Regions from separate parts of the Rhizobium sp. LEGMi-198b genome, predicted to be linked through region 2. Evidence: predicted binding sites of a transcription regulator. Region 2 holds the regulator's gene; the other holds the start of a gene.
What was found. The regulator LexA, encoded in region 2, represses DNA repair genes until DNA is damaged. The targets are predictions, from matches to a motif close to TGTTCNNNNTGTGTTCNG.
Positions count from the first base shown of each region.

Region 1: a site for LexA is predicted at 10,302-10,319, ahead of ACXHXG_RS05740 (2'-5' RNA ligase family protein). Genes of this name have one in related genera too.

Region 1 is NZ_JBSYVH010000001.1:1,158,993-1,173,569, forward strand. Features, by position in the region: gene ACXHXG_RS05675 (TetR/AcrR family transcriptional regulator) at 628-1,206, shown strand; gene ACXHXG_RS05680 (SDR family NAD(P)-dependent oxidoreductase) at 1,300-2,124, shown strand; gene ACXHXG_RS05685 (SDR family oxidoreductase) at 2,595-3,344, opposite strand; gene ACXHXG_RS05690 (TetR/AcrR family transcriptional regulator) at 3,452-4,087, shown strand; gene ACXHXG_RS05695 (lipid-binding SYLF domain-containing protein) at 4,195-4,635, opposite strand; gene ACXHXG_RS05700 (RNA polymerase sigma factor) at 4,839-6,098, opposite strand; gene ACXHXG_RS05705 (YciI family protein) at 6,105-6,452, opposite strand; gene ACXHXG_RS05710 (YciI family protein) at 6,693-7,064, shown strand; gene ACXHXG_RS05715 (GFA family protein) at 7,210-7,623, shown strand; gene ACXHXG_RS05720 (LysR family transcriptional regulator) at 7,648-8,598, opposite strand; gene ACXHXG_RS05725 (hypothetical protein) at 8,726-9,259, shown strand; gene ACXHXG_RS05730 (methylated-DNA--[protein]-cysteine S-methyltransferase) at 9,292-9,855, opposite strand; gene ACXHXG_RS05735 (hypothetical protein) at 10,028-10,156, opposite strand; gene ACXHXG_RS05740 (2'-5' RNA ligase family protein) at 10,403-11,023, shown strand; gene ACXHXG_RS05745 (SulP family inorganic anion transporter) at 11,038-12,672, opposite strand; gene ACXHXG_RS05750 (LysR family transcriptional regulator) at 12,764-13,642, opposite strand; gene ACXHXG_RS05755 (quinone oxidoreductase family protein) at 13,735-14,577, shown strand, end outside.
Region 2 is NZ_JBSYVH010000009.1:56,626-71,202, forward strand. Features, by position in the region: gene lpxB (lipid-A-disaccharide synthase) at 1-85, shown strand, start outside; gene gltA (citrate synthase) at 116-1,405, opposite strand; gene ACXHXG_RS27920 (ComEC/Rec2 family competence protein) at 1,686-4,145, shown strand; gene lexA (transcriptional repressor LexA) at 4,126-4,848, opposite strand; gene ACXHXG_RS27930 (DUF2721 domain-containing protein) at 5,242-5,733, opposite strand; gene ACXHXG_RS27935 (mechanosensitive ion channel family protein) at 5,839-7,872, opposite strand; gene ACXHXG_RS27940 (VOC family protein) at 8,411-9,298, shown strand; gene kdsA (3-deoxy-8-phosphooctulonate synthase) at 9,295-10,134, shown strand; gene eno (phosphopyruvate hydratase) at 10,284-11,558, shown strand; gene ACXHXG_RS27955 (FtsB family cell division protein) at 11,833-12,144, shown strand; gene pdhA (pyruvate dehydrogenase (acetyl-transferring) E1 component subunit alpha) at 12,302-13,345, shown strand; gene ACXHXG_RS27965 (pyruvate dehydrogenase complex E1 component subunit beta) at 13,364-14,577, shown strand, end outside.

The sequences.
Region 1 (14,577 bases), on a different contig from region 2:
GCTGCCTAGGGTGCATTATCAATTAAAGTTTCAGGTCTAGTAAGCTATTGAAATTGTTCGATTTTATCGAGGCTCATTGCGGCTGGTGACGTTCCGGCAGATCAATCTGACGGTACTTTTGACGGTGCTCTTCACATCCGACCCGGCATTCGAAAAAGTACCGTCGCGCGTTTTTAGAACCTGACGGTACTTTTTTACGTATCAACGCTTTGAAAGCTATCCTGAAAATGGTCTTTCAGACGACGTATCCGCGCTGACGGTACTTTAGTTGTCAACATACATAGTTCGTAGCTGTCGGCCGCGGCTCGGGGACGATGTCCCGGACCTGATTGCACGTCGTTGGATGGTACCATCGCATGACCTATTGGATGCTGTCTAGACTGCTGCCGGATCTGCGATGGAGAGGTGCGTCGACCGCATCCAAGGGATATGCGCCCCTCCGAGGATGAGCGATATTGACAAAACAAGTAAATATGTCTAGTTTGACAATATTGTCAATTAGCGAAGCCTAACCAGTGAGCACCACCCTCAGATTCAGCAGCAGTTCCTACGGCCGAAAGGCCATCGAAGAAGCTACTTGCGCGACGGGTTCGATGTGCATGCTTCATCCGTATCCGAGGTGCCAACGTGCCTGATACGACCCAGACAGCCACGGCTCGGCAGACGGAAATCCTCGACGCGGCCCTTGAGGTCTTCGTCCGTTATGGTTTCAAGAAGACCTCAATGGACGACCTCGCTCGCGCCGCAGGTCTCTCTCGGCAAGGGCTCTATCTGCACTTCCCAAGCAAAGAGACGCTCTTTGCGGCCATGGTGGCGCATGCCAACGACGCCCTTCGAACTGGAGCCCGCGACGCGTTGCAGCGCGAGGATGTCGATATCGAGGAACGCCTGGTTGGGGCATTCGAGGCAATGCACGGAAGCGCCGTCGGGTCTGAGGCTCTGGACGAACTGATTGCGGCGACCGTCAAATTGGTCGGGCCTGCTATTCGCGAACTTGAAGAGGTCTTCGTTACCGACGTCGCGCGCGCCATCGGTGAAGCGGGTGTGCCTGAGCGTTGGCCACAGGAAGGCTTCACCGCGAGGATTCTTGCCGAGCACCTGTCGGAAGCATCAGCGGGCATCAAGCATAAGGCGAGGAGTCCAGCCGAATATCGTGAACGGATGCGTATTGCGGTCCGCCTCGTCTGCCGGGGCGCGCATTCGTAGAGAAATTGGTGCCGCCGCAACACGCTACGGCCGCGCCGAACTGAATTTGGCCGCCGCTTCGGCGGAGCGACCTAAAGTCAGAATGGAGACTTCATGCAGACGATCATCATCACTGGGGCTAGCGATGGCATTGGCGCCGCCAGTGCGCGCCAGTTGAAAGCCAAGGGCCACAACGTCGTGCTCGTCGGCCGTTCACGGGCTAAGACTGAAGCGCTTGCACGCGAGCTCGCAGCACCTTTCCACCTGGCCGATTACGCTCGTTTGGCCGACGTGAAACGGCTCGCCTCCGAACTGTTGCGATACGACCGCATCGACGTGTTGGCGAACAATGCCGGCGGCATCATGGGCGAGCGGGAGGTGACGGAAGACGGTTTCGAGAAGACGTTCCAGGTCAATCACCTGGCGCCGTTCCTGCTGACCAAGCTGCTTATGGGGCATCTCGCCGCCAGCCGCGCCAAGGTCATCCAGACGGCCAGCGAAGCCGCGAACATGTGGGGCAAGAACTTCGACGTCACGGATCTCAATAACGAACGCAACTACGCGGCACAAGTCGCCTACGGCAACGCCAAGCTCGAGAACATACTGTTCACCCGAGAACTCGACTGGCGGCACCGCGCGGACGGAATCTCGGCCGTCGCCTTCCACCCCGGCGTGGTGCGTTCCAGCTTCGCCAGCGACACCAACCACTTCATGCGGTTCATCTATCACTCGCCGTTGAAGTATCTGATCACGATCAGCCCGGAGAAGTCCGGTCTTGCACTCACGGCGCTTGCCGAAGGGAAGCCGGGCATCGATTGGCAGCCTGGAGGAATGTACTCAAGCGGTAAACCGATGAAAGTTGCGTTCAAGGATGACGGAACGGTTGCACGCCAGCTTTGGGAAAGGAGCGAAGAGCTTTTGAAGGTCGCACTTTCCTGATTTTGCACCGGACGAACAATAGCGCACGAAACACTCCACCGATTTCGGAATCCCGCTGGTCCGCGGAGCGCGTGCTCTGATAATGGCGGCGCATTGTCGGTTGGCTTCGTGGGAAACCCCTGCTGGAACTGTAGGTGACGGTACTTTTCTGACCTATACTTCCGGGGTTTCAGCTTGGCGAGGCGGCAGGTCGAGAGGCAATCGACCTCGATAGATGCCGAAGCCGATAGAAAAACTTTCAAAGAAATTTCTCTGTAAGATCAACACTATAAAATTTTGACGGGCCATGCGCCGGTTTTTCGGGCTGCCGGCAATAAAAAATCAAACTAGATCAATGATATAGCTGGATTTGGAACAATCGAGTGGGAATGAGGGGCGAGCTGCGGCCATAGCGTAGTTTCGGCAGCGATATTCGCTGCCGAACTTTTGCAGTCACTCGCTGTATCTCCCCCTCCGCGCCGCCGGGACACTCAGATCTGAGCCCAGCCACCATCGACGCAGAGTTCGCTGCCTGTGATGTAAGACGAGTCATCGGAGGCGAGGAACAGGACGGCCTTGGCGATCTCGTCGACGGTTCCGCTGCGGTGCATGGGAATTTGGGCGTGCACCTGGGTCTTCGTCTGTTCGATCATCTCCTCGCTCACTCCGGCTTTACGTGCTTGGTCCGTATCGATGTAGCCAGGCGCCAGGGCATTTACCCGTATGCCCTTGTCGGTCAGCTCCGCGGTGAGCGACCGTGCCAGTGAGCGGATGGCCGCTTTCCCCGCCGAATAGACGCTGACATAGGGGCGGCCTTGTCTGCTCAGGGTCGAGGTGTTCAGGATTATCGAGCCGCCGGAACCCATCAGCGGTAGGAGCTTCTGCACCGTAAAATACGTCCCTTTGAACGTGTTAGCGACCGTGAAATCGAATTCTTCTTCGGACGTGTATTCAAACATGTTCGGTCGCGCGCCCCCGGCGTTCGCGAAAATAATGTCGACGCGGCCATGCTTTCTCTCGACATATTCGCGAAGCGCTTCGATGTCCGACATCCTGGAAATATCACTGCGGACCGCGTCGGCGCCATTTCCGATGCTTTGCACGGCAGCGTCGAGCGCCGCTTGATCGCGGCCGGTGATGACCACCTTTGCGCCTTCGCGTGCGAACAGCTTGGCCGTCGCCAGTCCCATTCCTGAGTTACCGCCAGTGATGACAGCGATCTTACCGTCCAATTTACCCATATTCGTCTCCTAATTCGCTTCCTAAGGCGTCACCGGCAACCACACGGGGCTAGAGCATCGGCGACGGCTGTAATATATGAAGCATTATTCAGTTTTTGGATTCGCATATGGAAAACGCTGCTCCGTCACCGCTAAACCGCCGGAAACTACCGCGTCAGGTCCGATCCATCGTCACCGTGAACGCTATTTTCGAGGCGACCATTCAGGTTTTGCTGAGCGATGGGCCGATCCGCCTGAACACGACGCGCGTGGCGCGTCGTGCCGGCGTTTCGGTCGGAACGCTGTACCAATATTTCCCGCATAAGCAGGCCTTGCTTTTCGCTGTGCTGGAGCGGCATCTCGCGCTTCTCGCCGAGGCTGTGGAGAAAGCGAGCGACGAAAACCTGTACGCTCCGGTGGAGACAATAGCTCGGGCGGTGGTGAAGGCCTATCTTGACGCAAGGATGGCGCAAACCGAGGTCGCGCCCGCCCTCTACCTCATCGCTACGGAGCTTGATGCGCGCGAGCTGATCGAATCGGCGTCCCGGCGGAGTGAAAGGGCGATCGAGGCGATGCTGTCCACCGCCAGCGATGGCCGTTTTGCCGATCCGCACTTGATCGCCCAAACAATGACGGCAGTGATTTACGGAACGGTCCCGGCATTCTGCAAACGGGTCATGCCCCCGGCTGTGGGAAGCGAGGCCGAAAGACAGCTAACGATAATGTTTCACTCTTATCTCGTCGCGAGCAGCACTGCGGCATAGCGCAAGTGGCAAAAGCCACTTCCTGAATGACTTTGCCGGAGAGGCCCGATCGCCAAACTCAGCAAATCGGGCCTCTCCGGGGAGATGACGAACGGAGCAACAGCCCCTTACTTCACCGTGATGCTCAGACCGCTGATATCGGCATTGATTTGCAGGCCTACCTGCCTGCCTGTGAGTTCGAGCTGAGCGCCCTTGTCATTGGTCATGACGATCACCTGGGCTCCTTTGACGACCGCGCCGCCGCCGCCCACTGCGCCGTACACGCCCGACACATCTCGAGCGCGGCGAATGTGGCGCACGGTACCACTGAAATACGTCTTGGAGGCACCGAAGGCGAGGCCGCCCGAGATGCCGCCGATCGTGATGGGGTAGCGCCGGCCGTGGAAGGTCAGCGTGCCCTCGCCGCCGGAGCCACCGACGAAGAAGGCTGCCTTGTAGACGGCGAAGCGGATCGTGCCGCTGTCGGCATGCGCGGCACTGGCAAAGCTAATTCCCGCGGCGGCGATGACGGCAACCGCGACTGAACGAAATCCGGACGAAATCTTCATGATGAGAGACTCCTGAAAAAGCGCCGCTTACCCCAGCCGGCCGGGCACGACGTTAGCGTCGTATCAAAGTTATAACTGAACAGTCTCGCACGTCATTAGTTCCAAGCCATAATAGTAACATATCAAAATAATCGCGCGAGAATGAGGGGTTACACCTTCCAGCCAAGAAGGCGAGCTCGACCGGTCCGAGCGGAACACCAAGCTCAGCGCGGCGGCGTTAGGCTTTCGGTCTGTCGCCTTTGCAAAAAGCGGCGGACGGCAGGATCTATTTCCAACGCAATCGCTTGGTCATAGGCTTCGCGGGCCGCTGCCATTTCCCCCGTTCTCGCATGGAGTTCGGCGCGCGCTGCCCAATACGGCTGATATTCGACCAGCCGGCTGCCAGGGGCCAGTATCGGCAGCGCCGCCAGCCCTGCCGCAGGCCCGTGCGTCTGCGCCACGGCGATCGCGCGATTAATTGCCGCCACCGGCGAGCCGGTAATTGCGCAAAGGCCATCATAGAGGCGCTCGATAGCCACCCAATCCGTCGCGCCTGTGCGGCGTCGCACGACATGCGCCGATTGGATTGCCGCTTCCAATTGATAGCGGTCGAAGGCGTCAAGCGTACTGGCGCGAATAAGCAGATCTTCAGCTTCGTCGATCAACGCTTCGTCCCATAGAGCGGGATCCTGATCGGCAAGCGGCACGAATTCGCCGGCCGGACTGCGCCGGGCGCCACGCCGCGCATGGGAATAGAGCATCAGTGCAAGCAGGCCGAGCGCTTCGGCCTCCTTCGGCAGGAGCGCGACGATCAGCCGGCCGAGCCAAATCGCCTCTTCCGCGAGGTTGCGCAGGCTCGCATCGGTACCAGCTGGATCGCTCCAGCCTTCCGTATAGGCCGCATAGACCGCCTCCAGTACCGCCGCCAAACGTGCGCGCATGTCTGCCCTGTCGGGCACACGCAAGGGAATCCTGGCGCGACGGATCTTGTTCTTGGCCCGCGCCAGCCGTTGACCCATTGCCGCCGGCGAGACCAGGAAGGCGGAACCGATTGTCTGTGCGTCAAACCCAAGGATCGTCTGCAGGATCAGCGGCGCTCTCACTCCAGACTCTATTGCCGGATGCGCGCAGGCGAACATCAAAGCCAGACGCTCGTCTGGAATGTCTGGCGCTAGGCTCGCCGTTGCCTCCAACTCTTCCGCCATGAGCTTCAGATGCTCGGAGGCAACGGCGCTTACTCGTCTGCGCCTGACGGCGTCGATCATCTTGCGCCGGGCAACGGCAAGCAGCCAAGCCTCGGGGTTTAGCGGCGCGCCATTGGCCGGCCAATCGGCCAAGGCAGACGCAAAGGCCTCCGACAGGGCGTCTTCGGCGCCGGCCACATCGCGTGTGCGGGCCGCAAGGATGGCGACCAGTTTGCCATAGCTTCGGCGCGCCACCGCTTCAGCAGCTTTGATGGCGGACCGGTTATCTCCTTGCGACATGATAGTTCAATAGACCATGAGAGGGCGAACCTCTACCGTGTCCTGCCGGGAGCCGGGACAGCGCGCCGCCCAGGCGACGGCGCTATCGAGATCATCAGCCTCGATAATATAATAGCCGCCTAACTGCTCCTTGCTTTCGATATAGGGGCCGTTGAGAACGGTGGTCTTGCCCTCCGGCGCACGCACCACGGTTGCCATCGAGGAATCCTGCAATCCACTACCCGCAACGTAGGCTCCGGCCTTTTTCAACGTTTCCGTATAGGCCGCATAGGCCGCAAACGTCTCGGCTTTCTGTTCCTTCTTAGCATTCTTATGCTCGGCTTCGTTCCAATACACCAACAGCATATATTGCATGATGCGTTCCTTTCTCTCGATACGCGCAGCCTGATGGCCCGCTGCGACAAAGACGTTTGAACCGGCGAGATTTTGACAAGGCACTGGAAGAAACTAGGGGCATCCATCGATATTCTCGACGCTACTCTCATGCGAACGGTCGTGTCGCTAAAAAATCGCGAGATGGTGTCGGTTTCCAAAAACTCCGTTCGTCATTCCAATGTCAGGCCGATGCGGCCGGTTCAAAAAAGGAGACAGACGATGCGTGTGATGGTGATCGTGAAGGCTACCGAAGACAGCGAGAAGGGGTTCCTCCACACGGCCTGGGAGGCGGAGATGATGGAAGCGATGGGCAAATTCAATGACGAGCTGCGGGATGCCGGCATCTTGCTCACGGCCGACGGCCTCAAGCCCTCCTCGCAGGGCAAGCGTGTTGCGTTCGATGGTCCCGGGCGTGCGGTCATTGATGGGCCTTTCGCCGGTGGTCGCGAGATGGTCGCCGGCTTCTGGATCTGGGACGTCAAGGACATGGACGAGGCAATCGCCTGGGTGAAGCGCTGCCCCAATCCCATGCCGGGACCGAGCGAGATCGAAATCCGGCCGCTATACGAGATGGCTGATTTGCAGCAATAATCCGACGGGCAGAAGTCAATCGCGAACCTTTGCCTGTTTTATCCGCATGTCCGATGCTTCCTGCTGCATGATCCCCTAGAATACAGCGATTGACAGCGCGCGAACGGCGCGGATGCTTTGCCAGTCAAATATGGAGGGCTGATACATGGCGAAGAAGCACACCGGTCAGTGCGCATGCGGGGCCGTCAAATTCGAGTTTGATACCGATCCTACCTTTGTTGCCGTCTGTCACTGCCTCGACTGCAAGAAGGCGTCAGGCGGCGAGGCGGCGACGTTCTTCGGCGTGCCCGAGGACGATTTTGCGCTGGTCAGCGGCGAGCCGAAGGCGTTTCACTACATCGCCCAATCCGGCAAGGGCCTGGATCGCAACTTCTGCCCCAATTGCGGCGCCAGGGTCTTCAGCAGCAAGCTGGAGAGCTTCCCAGGAATGATCTTCGCCACGATCGGCTGCCTGGATAGTTCCGCGGGCATCGAACCGGTGCTCGAGATGTTCACCAAGCGACGTCTTGAATGGGTGAAGCCGCTCGACCTTCCGCAATTCGAGAACATGCCGAGCTGAGTCCAAGCGGGCATATCGATGTGATCATTGGTGCGATCTAGCTGGGTCGCCTCTGCGCGGAGCGTCGTTGCTGCGGTATCTGACATGCTCGATGAATGCGCGCAGTTTGGGCAAAACCTGGCTTCTGCCCGGGTGGTACAGAAAAACCCCGGGGGTTGTGACGGCGAAGGAGGCGAGCAGCACTTGCAAGCGGCCATCGGCAAGAGCCGCTTCGGCGAGCGGGCTTGGCACTTGCGCAATTCCCGCACCCTGGATGGCAGCTCCCAGGACCGTGGGGTAGTCATGCGCGATGAGCGGCCCTGAGACGATTGCCTCGACCGCCTTGCCGCCGTCGACAAAGGACCAGGGCGCGACCGACCCGTTCGTGCGGCGCATGCGCAGGCAGGCATGGTCACGCAGATCGTCGATACGCTCCGGCCGCTTATGCCGAGACAGGTAATCGGGGCTGCCAACGACTACAAACGGGAACGGCGGCGTCAGCCGCACCGCGACCATGTCGGCGTCGATGAATTCCCCCAGTCTGACGCCGGCATCAAATCCTTCTGCTGCGAGGTCGACCAGCTTCTCGCTTACGGCAATCTCCACCTCGATCGCGGGATAGGCCTCGCAGAAGGACGCGATCAGTGGCTCCAGCACGATCGGCACGACCGAACGCGGCACTGCAAGGCGCAATAATCCGGCTGGCCGCTCTCCGAGTTGACCGGCAACCTCGCTCGCAGCGACGAGTTCCTCGAAGGCTGGCTTTGCACGCGACAGGAATCGTTCTCCTGCTTCGGTCAGGCCGACACTGCGCGTGGTGCGCAGGAAGAGCGCTGCGCCGACGCGCGCCTCAAGCGCGCGCACCACTTGGCTGATCGCCGATGGAGTCACCCCGAGTTCCGCGGCCGCTCTGCGAAAACTGCGGTGCTCGGCGACGCTCAGGAACGCCTCCACCCCATCGAGCGCGCCTCGTCTGACTGTGAAATTCTGCTTCATGGCCCGTCAACATTATAGCGAATAGTCGCCAGGCGATAGCGGTCGTACATCTGACCCGGACGGCCCGGCTCGGCATTCCGACCACCGTGTTTGAGACCGCATGAGCTAGCACACCATAGGAGGCTACATGTCGCCCGCAATCATCTTCCAGCTACATCTCGTTCTGGGTTACGTCCCCTGGCTGCTCTGCTTCGGAGCCTACGTCTGGCCGAAGCTCAAATCCATGGATCAGGTCGAAGCGCAACGCGCCATCGCCACGCTGCACAGTTTCCGTTTCTTCGGGCTGGTCTTCATTGTTCCCGGCGTCGTCGGCCCCAATCTGCCCACCGGCTTCGCGATATCAGCCGCTTATGGTGACTTTGCAACCGGCCTGCTCGCCATGCTGGCGCTTCTCACCGTAAGGATACGTCCGCTCTTTTGGCTGTTCACCATTGCCTTCAATGTTGTGGGGACAGTCGACCTCATCGTCGACTACTATAATGGCACCCAATTCGACCTTCCCGGGTTCGCCGGACAGTTGGGCGCCACCTACGCAATCCCGATCATCTATGTGCCTCTATTGATGATCACGCATGTCGCCGCGTTCTATCTGCTGCTGCGTCCTCAGCCCGGAACGGCTCGGGCCATCGCCGGAGATGCGGCCGCATCCACGGACGCGTGACCCTCCGGGCGCGTTATGCACACGACCAACGTTCAGAAACCCAGGGATTGCTGCACGGGCTTCGGCGGCGCGAGCTGGACGCCTTCCAGTTCCAGCATGCGAGCCTTGGCGGTCGAACCGCCGGGCGCGGAGAAGCCGCCTATCTTGCCGCCGGCGGCCAAGACGCGGTGGCAGGGAATGATCAGCGCCACGGGGTTCTTGGCCATGGCCTGGCCGACGTCGCGCGCCGCTTCCGGACCGGCGCCGAGCTGTTTGGCTAGCGCGCCATAGGTGGTGGTGTGCCCCCACCCTACCTGCCTCGCTGCGGCATAGATCTGCTTGAAGAAATCGTCCTGCTCGCTGAGATCCAGTTTCACGCCGGAGAAATCGATTGTTTCGCCAGCGAAATAACGCTTTACGGCGGCAACCGCATCGGCGACATCGGGCGTCGGCGCGCTAGGTCGTGCATTTGGCAAACGGCGAAGCATGAGGCGCTCGGTCGCCTCAGCGCTTTTCGTCGGCAATTGGAAGCGAGTGACACCGATGTCGTTCCACGCAATCCCACAGAAACCACCGACGGTTTCGAAGATCAGATAATGTTGCCTTGTCTCGCTCATGGCAAAGTCTCCGTGTTTCCACTTGCCATGAAAATCGTGCCTCTGGCACCCGAATTCAACCCGATTCTTGCGCAGGCCGATTGTTGCCAACATTTTGCGGAGTGAAGGAAGCGATGCCGATGCTGCGACGGCAACATCCGCCACACCACTTCCCACCCAGCTTGGGAGCTTATCAATACCCTCCGCCGGCCGGAGCCGAATTCTGCGTCATGCCGCCGCCGGAGCCGGTGGTGGAGCAGGCGGAGACGCCGAGACCGATGAAGGCGAAAAGAACGGCGGAGAAGATGGCTTTGATCAACATGTGAGGTCATTCCCTTGTTGAGAGCGGGCCAAAATGCCCTGACCTGCGGTGAACAATCGAAGGGCAGTTTTATTCGGTGCTTTTTCCAAATCGAGGGATGCGATGAAATATCCGATCTTCCCGGCCAATTGCGGCCACTTCAATTTGTTCTCTATTTGTTCTTGATTTTAAGACTAGGCGACCGTAGGATATCAGCGCTCAGCAAGAACAGCACGAGGCAAGGCCGGCTGGCTTTGAAGCGATCTCATGAAGAACAACGCACAGCTTTCGCTCAATCTTGGCGGAGGATCACGAGTCAGGAAATCTGAAGCCGATCCGATGCATTCGGCTGGTCTTTATTTTGCTGTACTGCCTGATCGGGAGGTTGCTTCGTCAAGTGCCAAACTGGCAAGCGATCTGCATCGGCAATACCGCTTCTTCGCAAAGCCGCGCCCCTCGGATCTGTTTCATATTACGCTTTACCAGTTGGGCTCCTACGCCGGCATGCATGAGCCACCGCATGAGATCGCATTTGCGGCAATGCAAGCGGCGTCGACCGTCAGGAAGCCATCATTCCAAGTGGTTTTCGATCGAGCCGTCAGCTTCGGTAATGGCGACAATCGCCCCCTTGTCCTATGGTGCAAGGAAGGAAATGCGGAACTGAAAGCGCTGCGTCAAGAACTGGATGACGCAATGCGGTTCACCGGCTTTGCAAATAACGATAGAAGGGAATTTGAGCCGCATATGACCTTGCTATATCGGGGTCAATTGATTCCGGAAGTCGTGCTTGACGAACCCGTAGGGTGGACCGTCCGGGATTTTGTTCTGGTCCATAGCCTCCAGGGGGAAGGCAGGCACGAGCATCTTTGCTACTGGCTGCTGAACTAAGCCGGCTACAGAGGTCAGCCGTTCCCCACCGCCGGTGCAACCACCGCGGCCGCGTCGTCAACGCTGAAGCTACAGCGATTTTCGAGATCGGTCATTCCGGCCGCGGCCATGAGGTCGCGGGCTTTATCATGAGCACGCGCGAATTGCACGCGGATGCCGGCAATGCGCATGGCATTGTCGAATTCCATCAAAGCGTCGAGCGCGGAGCTGTCGAGATCGAAGCTTTCCTCCAGACTTAGCACCACGGCCTTCAGTCCCGTTTCGGCGCGGCTGCGCGTCAGAATCTCGCCAAGGATCATATCGGCATTGCCGAAAAACAGCGGCTCGCCGGGACGCCAGATCGCAATGCCGGGCGTTTCTATCGCCTCTGGGTGGCGGCTGACGTCGACGAAATTATGGCTGCCCCCCAGCCGTCCGAGACGAGCAACATAGGGGGATGCCAATCGATGCATCATTGCGACGAGCGAAAGTACGATCGCCAGCAGCATGCCGTTGAGGACGCCGAAGATCAGTACGCCGGCCGCGGCACCGAGCGCGACATAGAAATCACGATGAAGCCGCCGCAGTCGAAGAATCGGACCGGGGTCGAGCGCATGCGTGAGGGCCGCAATCACCACGGCGGCAAGCACCGGCTCCGGCAGCCGCGCCACCAGCGGCCCGGCGCTGGCGATCAGAATGGCAAGGCCGATGGCGGCAAAGACGGTGGTAGCCCGCGTCTTCGCTCCCGCCGCTTCGCTGGCGAAACCCGCGGAAAAACCGGCGCCGACGGGCATGCCTTGGACGACGGCGCTGGCGATATTGGCAAGGCCCAGCGCCCCCAATTCGCGATTGACCTCCAGAGCATCGCCGTAGCGTAGCGCCAAGGCCCGCATCGTACCCCAGGATTCGGCAAAGAGAATGAGCACCAGCGGCACGGTAAATTGCACCAGCCGCGAATAAGCGGGCCAGCCGGCATCGGGAAGCGAAGGCCATTGCGGCAGGACCTCGATCGTCCCGACCAACGCGACACCATGGCCGTCGAGGCCAAAGGCAGAAGAGGCGAGGATGCCGGCAGCGAGCACGAGGAAGGCGCCGGGGACGCCCGGCAGCCGCTTGAGCAATAGCAGTGCGACCAATGCCACGATGCCGACGGCAACGCTTGCGATGTTCCACCTGGGAATTGCCGCCAACAGCGCGCCGGCATAGCTGAAGATATTCGAGCCCTGCACGGGGACGCCGACGAGAATCGGGAGCTGATGCAGGATGATGGTAATCGCCAGTCCCAGGGCAAAGCCGCGCAACACCGGGCGCGAGATGAAGCCGGTAATGCCGCCCAGGCGCAAGGCGGCGGCGATGACGAAGAGGATGCCGGCCAGCGCGACGGCGATGGTCGCGAGGCTCGCCTTGACGGTGGCGTCTCCCGGAACAACCGCTAGCGTCGCCGCAAGAATGGCGGCAGATGAAGAGGTCGGTGAGACGATGGCGAAACGGCTGCGTCCGAAAATCGCGTAGACCAGACAGCCGGCAATACCGGCGAGGATCGCTCTATGCGGCGGCAGACCGGCGATACCGGCATAGGCGACCGCTTCCGGCAGCATCAGGCCGGCAACCGATATGCCCGCGATCACATCGGCTTTGTTTATCGCGGGCCAGCCGCTGAGCTTCGTCATCGATCACCGACCACAGGAATCGCCAATCTGTCTAGGTGTAGAGTTTCGCTGGTAAGCTGCAACAGGAAAGTAAGCATGACGAACCGTTGGCTTACGTGGCCCCGTCAGCCTCTCTCAATGGACACGTTCTGCCGATCATTTCGCTGACAAAATCCATCACTGCGCGGATGGCCGGAGAGCGGCGCAGATCGGGATAAGTGACGAGCCAGAGGTCGCGCGTGGGTGACGGGATCTCCGTCGGCAGACGCGTAAGCGCAGCTTCACCGTCGCCGAGAAAGGCGGGGAGCGCGACGACGCCGAGACCGGCAAGTGCGGCTTGCAATTGACCGAAGACGTCGCCGGCGCGGAAAACGATCGGGCGGCCTGCAAGCAGGCTGCGCAGCCAGGTCTGCTGAGTCAGATGATCGAGCGCCGCATCATAGCCGATGAAGACCCAGCTCTCCTCCGGTGTTGCGGCAATCTCAGGGACAGCATAGAGCCCGAAGCGCATGACGCCGATGCGCCGCACCAGAAGGTCGCTTTCCTCGGGCCGCGACATGCGCACGGCGACATCAGCCTCTCCATGATCGAGGGCGGCGCGACGGGTAACGCCGGCGATCGTCAGCGTGATATCGGGATGTTCGGCACGAAAGGCGACCGCTTTCGGGGCGATGAGGTGGGCGGCGATGGACGGCGGCGCGCTGATCTTGACGGCGGCGGAAAGCCCCGCAACCGCGCTTTTTGAATAGCGTCTGATCGCCTCGACATTGTCCTCCATGCCGGCCACCAGCTCGGCGATCGCCCGGCCATCGGCCGTCAGCGGCGAGGTGCGCGGCCTACGGTCGATCAGGCGCAGGTCAAGCGTGCGTTCCAGCGCGGCGATGCGCCGGCCGACCGTGGCATGGTCGACGCCGAGCTCACGCGCAGCCGCCGAGAGCGAGCCGGTCCGCGCCAGATAAGCGAAATGAAGAAGGTCCTGCCAATCGATCATCTGTGCATTATTGCACAGATATGGTGAACTCATACCGAATTTATTCAGACGCACCTTTGTGATCAAAAGTCCGTCTGAAAGGAGACCGTTCAATGCCTCTAGCCATCGCCATCACCAGTCCCGGCAGTCCCGAAACCATGACGCTCGTTGATCTTGCCATCACCGAGCCGGGTCCCGGCCAGGCCCGCATCCGCCAAAGCATTTCCGGCGTCAATTTCGTCGATATCTATGTCCGTTCTGGACTGTACCCTCTGCCGCCCGGCCAGACCGTTCTCGGCTTCGAGGGCGCCGGCATCGTGGAGGCAATCGGCTCCGGCGTCGAGGGCCTGTCGGTCGGCGATCGGGTCGCCTATGTCGGTCATCCGCTGGGAAGTTACGCGGAAGTGCGCACCCTGCCTGCTTCACGGCTGGTGCGGCTGCCTGACGATGTCAGCGAAAGGCTCGCCGGCAGTACGATGTTGCGCGGACTCACCGCCCATATGCTGCTCCACAAGGTTCATCCGCTGCAATCGGGCGAATGGGTGCTGGTGCATGCTGCAGCCGGCGGTGTCGGGCAGATCGTGACGCGCTGGGCCAAGCGGCTCGGCGCCAACGTCATCGGCACTGTCGGTTCCGAAGCCAAGGCGGGATTTGCCTATGAAGCCGGCGCCGACGCCGTTCTCCTGCATAATTCCGAGGATTGGGTGGAGGAAACGCGCCGCATCGCCGACCGCCGGGGCGTACATCTCGCCATCGACGGCATCGGCGGCGCGATGCTGTCGCAGACGCTCGCCACCGTCCGGCCCTTCGGCATGGTCGCCAGCATCGGCCAGGCCGGCGGCCCCATTCCTCCGATCCAGATCGAGGAACTGACTGCGCCCCGCGCCATCGGTCTCGCTCGCCCGAGCGTATTGACCTACGCCAACGATCCCGATCTCTATCGACGGGGCGCCGAG
Region 2 (14,577 bases):
GATGCAGACCGAGGAGCCGCCCGGCGAAAAGGCCGCGGCGATCGTTCTCGATGTCCTGTCCAAGAAAAAACCCGGCCATTTCTGACCGGGTTTTTTGTTGTCTCGCTTCTTCGGCTTAACGCTTGGAAACCGGAACGTATTCGCGCTGCGGTTCGCCGGTATAGAGCTGGCGCGGGCGGCCGATACGCTGTTCCGGATCTTCGATCATCTCGTTCCACTGGGCGATCCAGCCGACGGTGCGGGCAAGCGCAAACAGCACCGTGAACATGGTCGTGGGGAAGCCGAGAGCTTTCAGCGTGATGCCGGAGTAGAAGTCGACATTCGGGTAAAGCTTCTTCTCGATGAAATAGTCATCGGTCAGCGCGATACGCTCCAGTTCGATCGCGATGTCGAGCAGCGGATCGTCCTTAATGCCGAGTTCGCCGAGAACCTCGTGCGCCGTCTTCTGCATGATCTTGGCGCGCGGATCGTAGTTCTTGTAGACGCGATGACCGAAGCCCATCAGCCGGAACGGATCGTTCTTGTCCTTGGCGCGGGCGATATATTCCGGAATGCGGTCAACCGTGCCGATTTCCGTCAGCATGTTGAGCGCAGCTTCGTTGGCGCCGCCGTGAGCGGGACCCCAGAGGCAGGCGATGCCGGCGGCGACGCAAGCGAAGGGATTGGCGCCGGAAGAGCCCGCGAGGCGAACCGTCGATGTCGACGCATTCTGCTCGTGATCGGCGTGCAGGATGAAGATGCGGTCCATGGCGCGGGCAAGCACCGGGTTGACCACATATTCCTCGCAGGGCACGGCAAAGCACATGCGCAGGAAGTTCGACGCATAATCGAGGTCGTTCTTCGGGTAAACGAAGGGCTGGCCGATATGGTACTTGTAAGCCATGGCGGCAAGCGTCGGCATCTTGGCGATCATGCGCAGGCTTGCGACCATGCGCTGGTGCGGATCGGTGATGTCGGTGGAGTCGTGATAGAAGGCCGACAGAGCGCCGACGCAGCCGCACATGACGGCCATCGGATGCGCATCGCGACGGAAGCCGGTGAAGAAGCGAGACATCTGTTCATGCACCATGGTGTGGTGCACGACCCGGTAATCGAAGTCCTTCTTCTGGGCTGCGGTCGGCAATTCGCCGTAGAGCAGCAGGTAACAGACTTCGAGGAAGTCGCCGTGTTCGGCAAGCTGTTCGATCGGATAACCGCGATGCAGCAGAACGCCTTCGTCGCCATCAATAAAGGTGATGCTGGATTCGCACGACGCAGTCGAAGTGAAGCCAGGATCGTAGGTGAAAGTGGAGGTGTTCTTATAAAGGGCACCAATATCAATGACACTTGGGCCGATGGTTCCGGACTTAACCGGCAAATCCACCGTCTTTTCACCCCAAGTTAGTTTCGCGCTTTGTTCCGTCATGCTGATCCTCCAAGATTTGGCGGGATTGGCGCCTTAAAAAGCGCCAAAGGGTTAAGCGACTAACGATTAGCTATATGATCCAGAGCCTAATGCCAAGTTATCCTTACGCCTATTTGTGCATTGCAGTATCAACTTTTGGGCACTGCGGTAGAAGGGACCGTTTTGCGCAAGCGTGAATTAGCGTCTTTTGTCGGCGATGATGCCGATTTCAGTTGAAATCACTGGCCGGTGACGGCAAAACTCCCGCTATAGCTGTAGTTTTGCGTGGGCGCTGGAATATATGCCTAATTTAGAGGCACCGGATCCGCAGGTGGATGGTCGGGAATTGGCTGCGGTTGCCGTGCGCGAGCAGAGCGTGGGCGCGGTTATTTCTCGTGCCAAAGCGTCGCGGCCAGAGCGGACACAGGACCACGCCGCGCTTATTGCCCGCCTTCGCCTCGCGGCAGGCAGCATCCGACTCAGCATTTACCATTTAGCCGAAGAAGAGGCGGCGCACGGTCGCGCGATGCTATTTGCGCCGGTCTACATCGGCGCCGGCGCGATCGTCTGGTTCTCGGTCGGAGCCGATCCGCCGCCGCAAGCTGTTTTTACGGCCCTCCTTATCTTCGCTGTCGCATTTTTCCGCCAGCAGCAGGCGGGGCGAGTGCTACGGCACATATTGTTTGCCGGCATGCTGGTGTGCTCCGGCATGGCTCTGGCGCAATGCGAAACCTGGCGCGCATCGACGGTGATGCTCGACTCTGCGGTGACGACCACCATCACCGGGCGGATCGAACGGCGTGAAGCCGACGACAAGGGCCGTTGGCGCTATGTCGTCGCCCTGGAGGCAACGGAAAAACCGACCATTCGCCGGCCGCCGGCGCAGATCACCATTTTCGTGCGCAAACAGCTCCAGCCCTTCGAACTCGGCGACCGCATTCAGGGTAGAGCGCGGTTGACGCCGCCGGCCGGACCTGCCTTGCCCGGCCTCAACGATTTCGCCTTCAGCGCCTATTTCGATGGCACCGGCGCGAATGGTTTTGCCTATGGAACGCCGACATTATTGTCGCCGACTAGTGATGTAGTTCAGGGGTCGGTCCTCGACAAGGCGGATATCTGGCTTGCCGGTTTGCGCAGCCATATCGGCGATAGAATCAGGACGCTTTTGCCCGGAGACACCGGCGCCTTTGCGGCTTCGCTTGTCACCGATGAGAGACGAGCGATCTCAGACGATACGACGGAAGCGCTGCGGACCTCGGGTCTTGCGCATATCATCGCCATCTCCGGCCTGAACATGGCGCTCTCCGCGGGCATCTTTTATGTCGGTTTACGCTACGCCCTCAGTCTGTTTTTCGGCGTGGCACAGGCTTGGCCAACAAAGAAGATTGCGGCCTTCGGCGCGCTAGTTACAGTGACGGCTTATTATCTCATTTCCGGCTTCGGGGTATCCGCGGAGCGTGCCTTCATCATGATGGCTATCATGCTGATCGCCGTGCTCTTCGACCGACCATCCATTAGCCTGCGCAACGTGGCGCTATCGGCGATAGTCATTCTCATACTGTCGCCTTCGCAGGCGCTCGGACCAAGTTTTCAGATGTCTTACGCCGCGACCCTGGCGTTGGTGTCCGGCTATTCGCTCTGGGCGAGGAGGCCGCATCGGGAGAGCGTTCTCTCCCGGTTCCGGGTCATGCGTCCGCTGCTCTTCGTTTCCCGTTTCTTCGGAAGCATATTGTCGACCTCTTTTATAGGCGGCGCATCGACGGCAATCTTCTCGATAGAGCATTTTCACCGATTGGCGACATATGGTCTCATCGCCAATCTGGCGGCTATGCCGGTCGTCTCCTTTGTCGTCATGCCGTTTGGCATGGCGGCGACGCTACTGATGCCATTTGGCGTTGATGCCCCTTTCTGGCAGATAACCGGCTGGGGACTTGATGTCGTCATCGTCATTGCCAAAACGGTTGCCGCCTGGGGCGGCAATATTCCCTTCGGTCGGCTGCCGGTCTGGCTGTTCCCGACGGTCATAGCCGGCTTCTTGTTGATGACCTTGCTGAGAACATGGCTGCGACATGCAGGTGCGCTCTTGATCATCGGTTCGGTTGCAGTCGTGGCGCTCGGCCCCGGTGTCCTCAAGCCTGATCTCATGATCTCCGAGGACGGCACGCTGGTCGCCTTGTTGCGCAACGGTGCGCTGACGACAAACCGCGAAAAACCGCCGGATTTCATCTTCGAGCAGTGGCAAAGAGCATTGGCGATCACCGAGCAGCAACCGCCAACGATGCTTCCGCCGGATAGTCAGCTCCCCAAAATCAGCAAATCAGACAAGCATCGTCGCCTGAATTCCGAAGAACAGAGCACCGTTCGAAAGGCGATGGATGCGGCATTAGACGCGGCCGGGCCGGGCGGTTTCGCCTGCCAAAAAGGTGCATGGTGCGTGGCAATGCTGGATAATGGCGACATGCTTGTCACCATTGAAGATGCCGCCTATCTCGCTCCGGCCTGCGACACGGCCAATATCGTCATCACCTCCGTACGGCTGCGTCTTGATCGCTGCCGCTCTGGCGCGATGCTTTTTACGGGCGCAACACTGCGCCGCACGGGATCTATTGAAATGAACCTCAGCACCAATAAACCGGTCGCAACGGCGGCGTTTGAAAACCTTTCGCGGCCATGGAGCCTGCATCGCTCCTACGACTGGCGAACAGACACTTTTGGCGCGCCGCTCAAGCCGGCGTCACCGGTCAGTGATAGCGGCGAATGAGACCGACGAGCTTGCCTTGTACCTTCACTCGATCCGGCCCAAAGATGCGGGTTTCGTAAGCAGGGTTTGCCGCTTCAAGCGCGATCGAGGCTCCCTTGCGGCGGAAGCGCTTCAATGTCGCCTCTTCATCATCGACGAGAGCGACGACGATGTCGCCGGGATTGGCGGTCGTGGCGTTGCGGATGATGACGGTATCGCCGTCAAAGATGCCGGCATCGATCATCGAGTCACCCTTGACCTCCAGCGCATAATGCTCGCCGGAGCCGAGCATGTCGGCGGGAACGGTGATGTCGTGAGTATTGTTCTGGATAGCCGAGATCGGAACGCCGGCGGCAATGCGGCCCATGACGGGTACCGAAACCGAACTGTTGTTGTCCTCACTCACCGGCTTGGCGGGTGCGGGCGGCGGCACAAGTTGCGGCTTGCCAAGGCTACCCTCGATGACGCTTGGCGAAAAGCCGCGGCGAGGCTGCAGGCTCGGGCTATAGGCCTCAGGCAGCTTGATGACCTCCAGCGCTCGGGCTCGGTTCGGCAGGCGACGGATGAAGCCGCGCTCTTCCAAAGCCGTGATGAGACGGTGAATACCGGATTTGGACGCAAGGTCCAGCGCATCCTTCATCTCGTCGAAAGATGGCGGAACACCGGACTCCTTCATTCGTTCGTGAATGAAGAGAAGCAGTTCCTGCTGCTTGCGCGTCAACATCGTTTTGAACCTCGGGACTGAGAAGGTGTCGTGAAACAAATCCAGAACGGACACTATATGTTCCATATGTGTTCCGCAAGCCCTTAAATTTCGGTGAACATTTTGTAGGTGCATCAAATAAATGGGAACATAACAGGTCCCGGGCAGATGACTTTTTTCCCGGCACCTTCAAACTAAATAGCAGAAATATATGCGGAATCGGGCGAAGCAAAATTTCGGACGATCCCAAAACGGATTATCTCCAAGGCGGCGAAAAGCCATGTTCTTCGTTCTATAAGCTCTTTGGAGGACGACACTCTCCGAACCATGGAGAGCAAGCTATGGATCTGACTGGGAATCCGGATTTCTGAGGGGCCGGGATTGGTGCCATCCGTAGTAATATTCGATGGGATATCAATAGGTTGAACTTTTCCTCGAACTCCCGTGCCGGTGCTCGAGCAAGGTACGGTCGTTGGCGATCTGCCTTAGCATGCTGCGCCCGGCCAGAATCATCTCGACGAGAAAGGCCACAAAGGCGCCCATGAGTGCGAAGACGGCAAGGCCAAAGAGCCAGAGCAGCAATTGCTCGCGAAATTGCTGTCGAATTGCACCGCCCATGAGGCCGAGCGTCGCAAGGCATGTGAACACGCCCGATGCCGTGCCGAGCAGAACTGCGATCTCCAGCGCCAATGTTCGCCGTCGCAGATAATAGAGCTGCAGCAACCGCGTTTCATCCGGGTCCTCAGAGGTCACCCGTTCGAAAAGGCTGTTGACCCGGTCGGAGACGCGGGCGAGCCTGGCCGAGAAGACATTGAGGCACCCGGCGGTGCCCGCCAGCAGAAAGACCGGTGTCAGCGCTATTTGAATAACGTGCGCGGCAATAGACGTCAGATGGTCATTCAGCACATTGGATCTCCTTTCTGTCCAACGTCATCCGGTATCGGCTCCAGGGTTGTCGCCTTGCCAAAGAGGGCGCGGAGATGAGGCTGGTGACTGATCTCGCGCGAACGGTCAGGTCGGCGGCGCTGCCGATTGCGTCATTTGCTCAGCGATCTTCTTTCTCTGCAGTGTCATGGCTGCGATCGCGGCATCGGATTTTTCCTCGCCACCCACCTGCACTGTCGGCTGAGCGAAGTCGATGCCGTTTTCCATGAAGGCGTCGCGGATCATGGTATAGGCCTGGCGCCGTATGTAGGTTTGCCGACCGGGGAGGGCGGTAAAAGCAAAGCTCAGTTCGATACCGAAGTCGCCAATTTGCTCCACCCCCTTCATTTTCAGGGTCTCAAGAATCTGCGGTCCGATTTCCGGATCTTCTTTCAACTGCTCTCCGATTTGCTTGACGATCCTTTTCGCCTTGGCGACGTCGGTATTGAACGGAACCCGTAGCAGGAATTTATCGATCGCCCAGTCGCGGCTCATGTTCTGAACGGCGCCGAGTTCGCCGAAGGGAACTGTGAACACCGGACCATGATGATGTCGAAGCCTGACGGAACGCAGGCTGAAAGATTCCACGGTTCCCTTGTAGCTGCCGCTTTGAACGTATTCGCCGACGCGGAAGGCATCGTCCATCAGGTAGAAAATGCCGCTGACGATATCCTTGACGAGCGTTTGCGAGCCGAAGCCGATCGCCACGCCGAATATGCCGGCCCCCGCAATCAACGGCCCGATCTGCACGCCCATTTCGGACAGCACGGTGAGGACGGCGGCTGCGATAACGATGGCTGCCAGCGCGTTGCGGAAGATCGGCAACAGGGTGCGAAGGCGGCCCGCGCGCGCGGCTTCCGCCGATGGCGAGGAGGCACTGCTATCGGCGGCGCTCAATTTCTCGTCAATGAATGCCCTCGACAATTGCCAGCAGAGATCGGCCAAAATCAGAACGACGACGCTCTTCAGCGCACCGCGAACAGCGGCGTCGATCGCCGGATTTTCTCGTGCGAGGATGTTGGGATCATAGTGCCAGACGACGGTAATCCAGGCGACCGCGGCTACGATGACGAGCGCCCGCGCACCGCGGATGGCCAGCACCATGCGCGCACTGTTCTTGTTGTCACCAGGCCAGCGTCCCTTTGCAAATGCTTCGGCCGTCCGTCCGACGGCAGTCAATAGCCCCGGAAGAACAACGACATAGATGCCAAGCCAGAAGAGGCCGACGAAGTTGGCCACCCAAAGAAGCCAGAGGCAGGCAACGTAGAGTGAATAAAGGATGTTCATAAGCGTTAACTGTCGGGCAGCGGTTTCCTTGGCCGGTCGCCGCCACACGGCTTCGAGCGTAATCAGCAATAGGAGAATGGAGAACCCGTGGGAGACGACGGTGCCGACATCTCCGTCGATGGAGAGCGGTCTGGTCAGCGACGTCGTGGCGCCGGCTATCGCCAAAACGGCAATGAAGAGACAAGCCCTGCGATAGCCGAAGGCCGACAGAGAGCCCGCGTCCATCGATAGTCTGCAGACGGCAAATGCGAGGCGAGCGGCAATGAATGCCGTCAGATAAAACAGGATCACCACATGCAGTAGCGGCGGCCAGTCTATGGCTAGGAAAATGGCGGAGCTGACGAGGGTGAAAGTGATCCACGGTCCTAATTCTCCGATCGTATGTGCGACAAGAGGATTTGGAAACTGGGCTTTCAGGACGGTTTTCTTGAAAAACCATTCCGCAGCGAGACCGACGCAGACCAATGCGGCGAACATGACGACGGCAGGCGCAAAGCCGTTGTTCCTTGCCTGCTCACGCACCCTACTCGCTGCAGCGGCGAGCTGCCCCGGTACATTGGGAATCGCCGACCGCAGCGCCTTATATCGGGCGCGAGCGCGGGCCTCTCCGGTTTCGACCAGCGTCGCCGTCGCCGAAGGTGCCGGCTGTTGCTCGGCTGCTTGCCGCTTTTCCAGCCATTGGCGCAGCTCCGGATCATTCATCAGACGCAGCAATTCCGATAGCTTTGCAGGCGGTGCTGTGGGGGCCGTTTCGGGGGTCTGCGCGTGGCACAGTTGCGGCGCAATAGCCGTGAAAACAAGGATAAGTGCAACGGCGACCAAGCCGCTGGGCATAAGGGAAATCAAGCGGGCGACAGAATTCGTGAACCTTCGGACGTGCCCCACCAAGGCCAGACAAAGAGAAGCCGTCAAATGTAAGACCGGGCGTATGGGCGCCCCCTCGACGAGCATCAAGCGCATGTCTCCCCCAAGCACCCGACAATCAGATTGAGTACTGCTGCAAAGATAGAAGTAACGACGGGCCGCTCTTCTGCCTTTCCGAGATCGGATGGTGAATTGCGTTGCCGTTGGACAATCCGAACTGAAGAATGCGCGTCTTTGTCTTGCTGCCGGGAAACGGACTTTTCGGCGCTATCCTCACCCGTATCACTTACCTGTTGCCGCGCTACAGATCATTTATTGCAGTATGATGCGGATATTGCTCGAATTATTGCCCTCTCACAAGGGAGAGTTTGGTGCCAGCACATATATAATTCGGCTAGTTCGCGTGCGGATTTTTGCGGGAGCGCTCTTCTGTCGTCTGCTCCGACGCTTTGATCTTGAATTGAGCCGCAGATGGGCGCAAACCTGCCGACGAATGAAGGGGGAGACCATGACCTCATCGCCGCATCCGCTGGATCATCTCGTTCTGCCGACGGTCAATATCGCCTTGGCGCGAGAGCGGTTGGGCAAGCTTGGTTTCACCGTGGCGTCCGATGCCCGACATCCCTTCGGCACGGAGAATGCCTGCGTTTTCTTTGCTGACAAGACCTATCTGGAGCCCTTGGGTGTAGCATCGCAGGAGCAGTGCGAGGCGAGCGTGGGGGAGGGCAATGTTTTCGTCGCCCGCGACCAGGCCTACCGTTTTCGCATCGGCGATGAGGGATTTTCGGCCATCGTTTTCGGCACGGACGATGCGGTCGCCGATGACGAACGATTCCGGGTCAACACCATGTCAGCCGGAAACATGCTGGATTTTGCCCGGCCGATGCGCATGCCGGACGGTTCGGAGGTGACGGCAGGTTTCCGTCTTGCTTTCGCAGCCGATTTGCGTTCGCCGGATTTCTTCACCTTCTGCTGCCAGCGCATCAATCCATTGCCGGCCGATCGCGGCGCCCTGGAGCGGCATGCCAATGGCGTAACCGGCATTGCAAGGGTTGCCGTCTCGGCGCCGAATCCGGCTGCGTTCCGTGGCTTTTTCGAGCAGGTCGTCGATAGGCCAAAGATATCGGATCATTCCTTCGGCCTGACGATCCACGCGGCCAATACGGGGATCGAGGTTCTGACCCTAGAAGGCATGGAAGCCTTCTACGATCTATCCTTGTCGGGGGACGATCCCGGCCTTCGCGCACGGGCAATCCTTTTCAAGACGCGCGATCTTTCCGTGACATCGTCGCATTTGGCTGCTAACGGCGTCACATATACGCGTAAGAACAATCGTATTTTGGCAAAGCCCGCCCCCGGACAGGGCGCGCTGTTCGCCTTCGAGGAGATAGCATGAGCACCAATTCCGAAGTCATCGTCGGCGAGGGCGCATCCAAGGTTCTGTTTTCCAATGCCGCGAAGCTGTCGCTGATCGCCGGCCCCTGCCAGATGGAAAGCCGCGATCATGCCTTCATGATCGCCGGCGTGTTGAAGGAACTCTGCGACAAGCTCGGTATCGGCCTTGTCTACAAGTCGTCCTTCGACAAGGCGAACCGCACGTCGCTCTCCGGCAAGCGCGGCATCGGGCTGGAAAAGGCATTGGAGGTCTTTGCCGATCTCAAGAAGGAATATGGCTTTCCAGTCTTGACCGACATCCATACGGAAGAACAGTGCGCCGTTGTCGCCAAGACGGTCGATATTCTGCAAATCCCGGCCTTTCTGTCGCGCCAGACCGATCTTCTTGTCGCAGCCGCCAAGACCGGCCGTGTCGTCAACGTCAAGAAGGGTCAGTTCCTCGCGCCCTGGGACATGAAGAACGTGCTCGCCAAACTGAATGAGAGTGGCAATCCCAATGTGCTTCTGTGCGAGCGCGGCGCGTCTTTCGGTTACAATACGCTCGTTTCCGACATGCGCTCGCTGCCGATCATGGCGGCGATGGGCGCGCCGGTGATTTTCGATGCGACGCATTCGGTGCAGCAGCCGGGCGGACAGGGTGGTTCGACGGGCGGCGACCGCCGATTCGTCGAAACCCTGGCGCGTGCAGCGGTCGCTGTCGGCGTCGCCGGCCTCTTCGTCGAGACGCATGAGGATCCGGACAATGCCCCTTCGGACGGTCCGAACATGGTGTATCTGAAGGACATGCCGCGGCTTCTGGAAAAGCTGCTTGCCTTCGACGCGATCGCCAAGGCCTGAGAAATGGGAGGCGTTCAACAGGCTGACATGAATTTGCGCTACGCGGCCTGTAGGCGCTTCAATCGAGGATGCGGGGCGGCATTGTAATTTCCGCACCTTCGACTTAGACAGATTTCAATCGATTATAACCCAGCGAGCAGGAAGCTATCATGACCGCAATCACCGACATTATCGCCCGCGAGATTCTCGACAGCCGTGGCAATCCCACCGTCGAAGTCGATGTGTACCTGGAAGACGGCAGCATGGGCCGCGCTGCGGTTCCGTCGGGCGCTTCGACCGGCGCGCATGAAGCCGTCGAAGTTCGCGACGGCGGCAAGCGTTATCATGGCAAGGGTGTCGAGAAGGCCGTCGAAGCCGTCAACACCGAGATCTTCGACGCGATCGGCGGCATTGACGCGGAAAACCAGATCCAGATCGACAACATCATGATCGAGCTCGACGGCACGCCGAATAAGTCGCGCCTCGGTGCCAACGCCATCCTCGGCGTATCGCTCGCAACTGCCAAGGCTGCCGCCCAGAGCGCCAACCTGCCGCTCTACCGTTACGTCGGCGGCGCTCACGCCCGCCTGCTGCCGGTTCCGATGATGAACATCATCAACGGCGGCGCTCATGCCGATAACCCGATCGACTTCCAGGAATTCATGATCCTGCCGGTCGGCGCAGATACCCTTCGCGACGCCGTCCGCATGGGCTCGGAAATCTTCCACGTCCTCAAGAAGGAACTGGCATCGCAGGGCCACAACACCAATGTCGGCGACGAAGGCGGTTTCGCGCCTGGCCTTTCCAGCGCGCCGGCTGCGCTCGACTTCATCATGAAGTCCATCGAAAAGGCCGGCTACAAGCCCGGCGAAGAAATCGCTCTCGGCCTCGACTGCGCTTCGACAGAATTCTTCAAGGACGGCAAGTACGTTCTGGAAGGTGAAGGCCGCACGCTGGAATCCGGCGCCATGGCCGAGTACCTCGCCGAACTCGCCGCCAAATATCCGATCATCTCGATCGAAGACGGCATGGCCGAAGACGATTGGGAAGGCTGGAAGATCCTGACCGAACTGACCGGCAAGAAGACGCAGCTCGTCGGCGACGACCTGTTCGTCACCAACTCGGCTCGTCTGCGCGATGGTATCCGCATGGGTGTCGCCAACTCGATCCTCGTCAAGGTCAACCAGATTGGCTCGCTGACCGAGACCCTCGACGCCGTCGAAACCGCGCACAAGGCCAACTACACGGCCGTCATGTCGCACCGTTCCGGCGAAACCGAAGATTCGACCATTGCCGATCTCGCTGTTGCCACCAACTGCGGTCAGATCAAGACCGGCTCGCTGTCGCGCTCGGATCGTCTTGCCAAGTACAACCAGCTCATCCGCATCGAAGAAGCGCTCGGCCCGCAGGCTCAATATGCCGGCCGTTCCATCCTTCGCGGCTGATAATGCATACCCCTGAAAATCCAAGGGATTTTCGCAAAGGCCTATTCTGCGTCGGGTAACAATCCGAGTCGCCTTATAAGCCAATAATTTCCAGCTCTTGAACCGCGCCTTCGGGCGCGGTTTTTTGCTGGAAAAATGGCAGAGTCAACGGATGGTTAATCTCTGGCGGCTAGTGTTGTCGTAGATGTTTGATTTAGCATGATCTTATCCGGAAACCCGTTGTGCGGAGCTGAGGTCGGGATCATTCTCGGTAGAGCCTTTTGAGCAAGCGAGTATGTGGACAAAATATCATAAGAAGAGAAAGTTCGGCCGTTTCGTTCTCCCCGCTATCACGGTCGCCTTCGTGAGCTATTTCGGCTACCACTGCGTTCACGGCGACTACGGTCTGAAGGCAACCGAGGTTTTCGAGAAGCAGCGCATCGACCGCGGCAAGGAGCTTGCCGATCTCGTCGCCAGGCGCGAACACCTTGAAAAGGAAGTAGCTTTGCTCAGCGATGGCTCGCTGGATAAGGATATGCTCGACCAATATGCGCGCTATCAACTGACCTATTCCAAAGCCGACGAGATCGTTATTTTCAACAAATAGCCGCAATTAACCGAATTTCGGTTAATTGCCTTTTTTGTAAGCATATCAATCGCTTGCAAAGAATATGAGCCATGCAATTATAGCATTGCTGTGGCGAGCAATCTTCCCTATGTTACGCGGCACTACAAAACGAGGCTACTCACATAGGGAGGGTTGAATGGCGCCGCGAAAAACCGCGTCCGTTTCCAGCCGTAAGACAACATCCAAGCCTGTCAAAGACACCAATGGTGGTGCGATCGCGGATTTCGACCGCGATGAGGAGCTCAAGGCCTATCGTGAGATGCTCCTGATCCGCCGCTTCGAAGAGAAGGCCGGCCAGCTCTACGGCATGGGCTTCATCGGCGGTTTCTGTCACCTTTACATTGGCCAGGAAGCAGTCGTCGTCGGCATGCAACTGGCGCTGAAGGAAGGCGATCAGGTCATCACCGGCTATCGCGACCACGGTCACATGCTGGCAACCGGCATGAGCGCCCGCGGCGTCATGGCCGAGCTCACCGGACGCCGGGGCGGCTATTCCCGAGGGAAGGGTGGCTCCATGCACATGTTCTCCAAGGAAAAGAACTTCTACGGCGGCCACGGCATCGTCGGCGCGCAGGTCGCGCTCGGCACGGGCCTCGGCTTCGCCAACTGGTACCGCGGCAATGACAATGTCAGCGTCGCCTATTTCGGCGATGGCGCCGCCAACCAGGGCCAGGTCTCCGAAAGCTTCAACATGGCGCAGCTCTGGAAGCTGCCGGTGATCTACGTGATCGAGAACAACCGTTACGCCATGGGCACGTCGACTGCGCGCGCCACCGCGCAGGCGGACTTCTCCAAGCGCGGCTCCTCCTTCGGCATTCCCGGCATTCAGATCGACGGCATGGATGTCCGCGCCGTCAAGGCCGCTGCCGACGAAGCTGTCGAATATTGCCGGTCCGGCAAGGGCCCGATCATTCTGGAAATGCTGACCTATCGCTATCGCGGCCATTCCATGTCGGACCCGGCCAAGTATCGGTCCAAGGACGAAGTGCAGAAGATGCGCTCCGAGCATGACCCGATCGAGCAGGTTCGCGCGCGCCTTCTGGAAAAGGGCTGGGCGTCGGAAGACGATCTGAAGGCGATCGACAAGGATGTCCGCGATATCGTCGCCGACAGTGCCGATTTCGCCCAGAACGACCCGGAGCCGGATGCTTCCGAGCTCTACACCGACATTCTGCTCTAAATCGGGGAGGGACGATCCATGCCCATCGATATTCTCATGCCTGCCCTTTCTCCGACGATGGAAGAGGGCACCCTTTCCAAGTGGCTCAAGCAGGAAGGTGACAAGGTCACCTCCGGCGACGTCATTGCCGAAATCGAGACCGACAAGGCCACGATGGAAGTGGAAGCCGTCGACGAAGGCACGATCGGCAAGCTGCTGATCGAAGCCGGCACCGAAGGCGTCAAGGTCAACACCAAGATCGCGATCCTGTTGCAGGACGGCGAATCCGCTTCGGACATCTCGACGGCGAAGGCCGCTCCGGCCGCCGAACCGGTCAAGACCGAAGCGCCCGCCGCCGCTGCCCCGGCGCCCGTTCCGGCACAGCCGAAAGCCGCCCCTGCCGATCCGGAAATTCCGGCCGGCACGGAAATGGTGTCGATGACAGTGCGTGAAGCGCTGCGCGATGCCATGGCCGAAGAAATGCGCGCCGATCCGGACGTCTTCGTCATGGGCGAAGAAGTTGCCGAATACCAGGGCGCCTACAAGGTTACCCAGGGCCTGCTGCAGGAATTCGGCCCGCGCCGCGTTGTCGATACCCCGATCACCGAACACGGCTTTGCCGGTGTCGGCGTCGGTGCTGCCATGGCCGGCCTTCGCCCGATCGTCGAGTTCATGACCTTCAACTTCGCCATGCAGGCGATTGACCACATCATCAATTCCGCTGCCAAGACGCTCTACATGTCCGGCGGCCAGATGGGCGCTCCGATCGTCTTCCGCGGCCCGAACGGCGCGGCAGCCCGCGTCGCCGCTCAACACAGCCAGGACTATGCGGCCTGGTACAGCCAAATTCCGGGCCTCAAGGTCGTCATGCCCTATACGGCAGCCGACGCCAAGGGCCTGCTGAAGGCCGCGATCCGCGATCCGAACCCGGTCATCTTCCTTGAAAACGAAATTCTCTACGGTCAGCACTTCGATGTGCCGAAGCTCGACAATTTCGTTGTGCCGATCGGCAAGGCCCGCATCCATCGCTCCGGCAAGGACGCAACGGTCGTCTCCTTCGGCATCGGCATGACCTATGCCACCAAGGCGGTTGCCGAGCTCGAAGCCCAGGGCATCGATGTCGAGCTAATCGACCTTCGCACCATCCGCCCGATGGACCTGCCGACCGTCATCGAATCGGTCAAGAAGACCGGTCGCCTGGTGACTGTCGAGGAAGGCTATCCGCAGTCCTCCGTCGGCACGGAAATCGCAAC